2 linked regions of the Pedobacter ginsengisoli genome follow. The protein of the gene in region 2 binds, or shares a complex with, the protein of the main gene of each other region. Links are inferred from orthologs where the notes say so. Each region holds a gene or a part of one and is shown on either strand. Other genes may lie near its edges.

Region 1 (2,845 bases), 3.0 Mb from region 2 along the record:
TATCAAAATACTAATATCTACCTGTTCAACTTCAAAATATTCAAATCTTATAAATACCACAAAGAGATTGGTTTTTCATGGCAACTTCGAACAGACCTTCATGCAAAATATACAAACGAATCACTTGCGGTACTGGACGACTACAATCGCTTTATTAACAACTCTCCCATAAATCCATTTAACAATAGCGGTTACGGTCAGTCTTATCACCAATTCAGTTTAGCTTATAGAGAAAATTATACAAAAAAACTTGCCTTTGGAATTAAACTTAGCTTGCTAAGTGGAATTTCATATAACAATTTAAAAATTACTAATTCTGCTATTCGAACAGAGCCAGGTAATGACAGAGTAGCTTTATCACTAAGAGGCACATATAAAGCAAGTTTCCTTGAAGCCAAAAACTTAGAAACAAACGACTTGATTCCAACATTTAAAAATCCAGGGGTCGCCCTTAGTTTTGGCACAACCTATACATCAAAAAATGGGATAATTATTATAGCGAACATAAAAGACCTGGGTGTAATAAGATGGAGCAAAAGCTCCTATACAAGCAATTTCGATAACATGCTTAACCCTGCTATAATTCCTGAATATAATAATCCCGATGCTCCTCCTCTTACTCCAAAACAACAAGATCAAAAGATAAAGAACCAAATCACTGATATTGTAAAAAATAATGTAGTAAATAAAAGCTTCTATACGCTAATTAACGCAAAAGCAGATTTCCTAATTTCTAAAACATACAGTTTCTACACACCTAGTATTATAGCATCAAAAAATTTGTTTTACAACGGGGGCGATGTAGCCATTGTAAATAAGTTCCATTATAGTGATTTCTCCATAAGTGCAATTCCAATATATAATTTCAACAATCTATTTCTTTTTGGAATGCAAGGAATGTATCAAACACCAAACTTTGAATTCTTTATGGGATCAGATAACCTGCTTAAAACAACCCGAACTGCTTACGCAGCAATTAAAACTGATTCATCTCCGAAATCAGGCTATAACGGGGCATCCTTTTACATGGGGCTAGGCATTAAGTTTGGCTATACAGTAGAACATCCTCAAAATAGTAGCTATATACCTGGATTAGACGATCAGGATAGCAGTTTCTTTAAACGCATTTTTAGCATATTCTCTAAAAAGAGATAGATTTTACTTTTTTTTAGGTGTGGTTAAAACAAAATCCTTCAGGTAAAAAGGCTCAAAATAAGCAACATCTTCAAACCTTGAAGACGAATAAGCTGTGTGGGCAAGTTTACTCATATACGAAGCTGAATTAAAATTCAGTTCAGAAAATCGGGCATTTTCATGTTGCAATACCGGCGCACATTTTGCAGCACCATTACCAATAAAAGTCACTATACCATTATCTAATTCCTTAGAAAAACTATATTCACTTATTATCTTGGCAGAAACTGGGGACAACATTTTAAGGTCACTATCGTAAAGAGAAGTAAAAACTTCCATTCTTCTGGCATCAATCATTGAACAAATCGAATCCGCGTACTCTGGATTTTGACGCATAAACCCTTCGGCCATCATTTGAAGTGTAGGAACTGCAATTAACGGCTTATCTAGCGCATAACATAATCCCTTTGCAGTAGAAACGCCAATGCGAAGCCCAGTATAAGAGCCTGGCCCCATACTAACTGCTATGGCGTCAAGATCTTCAAATTGGAACCCGGTTGAATCCATTGCCTCCTTAATAAACAAAGTTAAGCTACCTGCATGAATATTATTGGCCATCATCTCTTTTAGAGCGATTGTTTTACCATCATGTGCTATTGCAGCAGAGCAAACTTGTGTTGCTGTTTCAATTTGAAGTATAGTAGCCATCAGCTTAAATTAAAATATTATTATGGAACCGGATCATGACCATGCCCCCCCCAAGGATGGCATCTGCCAATACGTTTCAAAGTTAGCCATCCTCCTTTAAATGGACCATGTTTTTTAATTGCTTCGATCCCATATTGAGAACATGTGGGTGTATATCGGCAACTTGCACCCAATAAAGGAGATAATAGCCACTGATAAAGCTTTATGAGGCCTAAAAAAAAACAACCAACAATCTGCTTAATTATCCCCATTAGCTTCTTCTACTTGGCTGATTCCAATTAACGGAACTAATTTCTTAAAAACTCCGGTCATTCTTTTCTCAAAAAAAGAGTAATCATAAATCTGCTTGCCTATAAACTGAACTGAAAGCAGTAATAATTTACTAGAATCTGTAAGAGAGGAATAAAGCTGTAATTGCTTTTGTAGGCGATAGACTTCTCGGGTACGACGCTTAATCACATTTCTATCAACAGCTCTTTTAAAGCGTTTCTTAGAAACATTAATTACCACCTGCACAGGATATTTATGTTCTGTTTCTACAAATAAATAAGAAACACGGAAGGGGTATAATAAAAAAGAAGAACCGTCTTTAAATAGCAAGTCAATTAACCTCTTGCTACATAACCGTTCTTCTTTGTTAAATGTGTTCATGTTTTTTGATCGCAACTTTGCAGATGTTCTGATCTGCTAACACTTAAAGTGCTGCAATCAAAAATTATGCTTTATGACGACGCTCGTCAGAAACTGATAATCTTTTTCTTCCTTTTGCACGACGTGAAGCTAATACTCTTCTACCGTTTGCTGTAGCCATTCTTTCGCGGAAGCCATGCTTATTTCTTCTCTTTCTTTGCGAAGGTTGGAATGTTCTTTTCATAACTGTATATATCTTTGACTATTTTTTTTAATTAAGAGGTGCAAATATAGTGCGATTTTTTTCTAATTGCAAATAGAATTGGATTTTTCTATAAGCCCAGTGCTGCTTTCAGTTTAATGTATCCTGTTT
Region 2 (3,042 bases):
CATCGCGCGAAGAAAGATAGCTGTTCTTGAAATCGGCTTTCATTCTCACCTTATTCACATAGTCCCTAAAGTCGCGGTACTTATTAAACCGCATCTGGAAGTAATCAGATAGCCTACTTTTGTTAGTAACCAGCATTAGATTTTTTAGCTCAATGCCATTGGTATCCACAGTAGTAAATGCAGTAAGGTTCTTTAAATAGAAACCACTTTTTTCTTTAAAGGTCAGGTTTTTAATATCTGCCTGAAGGATATGGTCTGTAGTATTTAATTTTTCAAAAATTCCATTAAAACTAGTCAGATAAACATCATCAAAGTTTACCCCTTTTATTACTGTATCGATCCTTAAGTTTTTATATTTAAAACTAATGTTGTTCAGAATTACCCTATCGAAAGATATTTTGTAAGGTTTCTTTTTAGTTTTAACCTTTGGGGGACCGGAATCAAAGTAGTCAATAATAAAATCAAGATTGGTAGATCTGTCTTTATAAGATTTTAAAAAGAAAGAACCATTATTAATTTGTACTGTATTGATGTCAACTATACGTTTTTTAAGCGAAAGCTGATTAATATCAACCAAAAATTTAGGCGTGTTAAGTATGGTATCTTTCTGCTGATCTAATACAATCAGGTTCTCTATAACAACATACTTAAATGGTTTTATATAGATACCCGTTAAGGAGATTGTCGTATTAAGCTCTTTAGATAAGTATGCTGCCGCTTTTTTAGCTACAAAAGTTTGAATGGGCTTAAATTGGATTGCAAAAAGAATGACACCGGCAAGTAATAATACCGATGCAACGACCCAAAGAAGTATTTTTAATAGTTTTTTAATAATTTTGTAGCTTAATAATAATAAACGTGTCTGTAATACTTGCTATAGAATCTTCCTGCGATGAAACCTCTGTTGCTATATGTAACAACGGCAAAATTACTGCCAATGTTATTGCAAACCAAACAATTCATCAAAATTATGGTGGTGTAATTCCTGAATTAGCTTCAAGGGTTCATCAGCAAAATATCGTCCCGGTAATACAACAAGCATTAAGTGATGCTAAAGTTAGTAAAAAGGAGTTAAACGCCGTTGCTTTTACTCAAGGCCCCGGATTATTAGGCTCACTTCTGGTAGGGGTTTCCTTTGCAAAGTCATTTGCGTTAGCGTTAGATCTGCCTCTGATATCAGTAAATCATATGCACGCTCATATATTGGCGCACTTTATTGATGATCCAAAACCTAGCTTTCCATTTATATGCTTAACGGTATCTGGTGGACATACTCAAATTGTTGTGGTGCGAAGCCATTTTGATATGGAGATAGTTGGTGAGACACTAGATGATGCCGCAGGTGAGGCATTTGATAAAACAGCTAAGATTTTAAATTTACCTTATCCCGGTGGGCCACTAATAGATAAGTATGCTGCCCTGGGAAATCCTTTGGCTTACAAGTTTGGCGAACCCCAAATTAAAGACCTCAATTATAGCTTCAGCGGGTTTAAAACCTCTATTTTGTATTTTATCAGGAATCAGGAGAAAGAGAATCCAAACTTTATTTCCGAGAACCTAAATGATATTTGCGCTTCCGTTCAACATAGTATAGTTTATATACTGTTAAATAAATTAAAGAAGGCTGCAAAGCAGTACGGAATTAAGGATATAGCTATTGCGGGGGGAGTATCTGCTAATAGTGGATTAAGGGCAGGATTAACTGCCATGGCAGAGGAACTAAACTGGAAGGTATTTATACCGGCATTTCAGTATTGCACAGATAATGCGGGTATGATTGCTATTGCTGGTTATTACAAGTATTTAAATAAGGATTTTGTGCAGCAAGATGTTGCACCTTTGTCCAGAATGGAATTTTAATATATAAAAGGTATAATTATGGGTGTAATGAGTTTTGTTTTCTTTGGTTTAATGCTTTTGCCATTAATCATCTTTTTAATATGGTTAATTAAGAAAGATAAAAATAGGAACTATATTGGTCTTGTTGTTTTGGTGATGATGACTATCATAGCAATTATTGCTATTGTTAAGATAGACACCCACTTTATGGAGAAGAATACTCCCGGAATGGCACCAGATAGTCAAGCTCCAAGCTATAAGTAAAAAAGCTTAAATAAAAAGAAGGGGGATTTTGTTCAAAATCCCCCTTCTTTTTATTTAATGAGTATAATTTAAGCGTTCTCTTCCAACTTTTCACCGGTAACTTCAGCTCTGATTTTTGCTTCAATTTCTTCAGATAATTCAGGGTTATCCAGTAATAACTGCTTAACCGCATCCCTACCCTGACCAAGTTTGGTTTCTCCATAAGAGAACCACGAGCCTGCTTTTTTGATGATGTTAAAGTCAACACCTAAATCAATAATTTCACCTGTTTTAGATATACCTTCACCAAACATAATGTCAAATTCAGCGATACGGAAAGGAGGGGCAACCTTGTTTTTAACAATTTTCACTTTAACCCTGTTACCTGCAACCTCGTCAGAATCTTTAATCTGAGAAGTTCTGCGAATATCTAAGCGTACAGATGCATAGAACTTTAAAGCATTACCGCCAGTGGTAGTTTCAGGATTACCAAACATTACACCAATCTTTTCGCGTAACTGGTTGATAAAAATGCAGCAGCATCCGGTTTTAGAGATGGTTCCTGTTAATTTACGCAAAGCCTGCGACATTAAACGAGCTTGAAGCCCCATTCTTGAATCTCCCATTTCACCTTCAATCTCAGCTTTAGGAACTAAAGCGGCAACGGAGTCGATCACAATTACATCAATAGCTCCTGATCTGATTAAATTATCAGCAATTTCTAAAGCCTGTTCACCATTATCTGGTTGTGAAATTAATAGGTTATCTACATCTACACCCAGTTTTTTTGCATAGCCTTTATCAAATGCGTGTTCGGCATCAACAATAGCTGCTAAACCACCTTTTTTTTGTGCTTCAGCAATAATATGAGTTGCTAAAGTTGTCTTACCTGAAGATTCAGGGCCATATATTTCAATAATTCTTCCTTTTGGTACTCCGCCAATGCCTAAGGCAATATCT

What was found. The genes of interacting proteins can lie anywhere in the genome.
Region 1: the proteins of tsaD (region 2) and tsaB are in contact, whole or in part, in a solved structure (PDB 4WQ4), measured with the Escherichia coli proteins. The link is inferred for Pedobacter ginsengisoli from one-to-one orthologs.

The regions. Positions count from the first base shown.
Region 1 is NZ_CP024091.1:666,044-668,888, reverse strand. It holds tsaB (tRNA (adenosine(37)-N6)-threonylcarbamoyltransferase complex dimerization subunit type 1 TsaB), read right to left. Parts: upstream 1,843-2,845; coding sequence 1,159-1,842; downstream 1-1,158. Other genes in the region: CPT03_RS02690 (LytR/AlgR family response regulator transcription factor), read right to left, coding at 2,805-2,845; rpmH (50S ribosomal protein L34), read right to left, coding at 2,558-2,716; CPT03_RS02700 (ribonuclease P protein component), read right to left, coding at 2,080-2,493; yidD (membrane protein insertion efficiency factor YidD), read right to left, coding at 1,863-2,093; CPT03_RS02715 (DUF5723 family protein), read left to right, coding at 1-1,155. UniProt on the Escherichia coli protein: Required for the formation of a threonylcarbamoyl group on adenosine at position 37 (t(6)A37) in tRNAs that read codons beginning with adenine.
Region 2 is NZ_CP024091.1:3,624,521-3,627,562, reverse strand. Bases 1-2,859 are described here. They hold tsaD (tRNA (adenosine(37)-N6)-threonylcarbamoyltransferase complex transferase subunit TsaD), read left to right. Parts: upstream 1-858; coding sequence 859-1,860; downstream 1,861-2,859. Other genes in these bases: recA (recombinase RecA), read right to left, coding at 2,172-2,859; CPT03_RS14910 (hypothetical protein), read left to right, coding at 1,879-2,103; CPT03_RS14920 (translocation/assembly module TamB domain-containing protein), read right to left, coding at 1-577. In the rest of the region: more of recA, read right to left, coding at 2,860-3,042.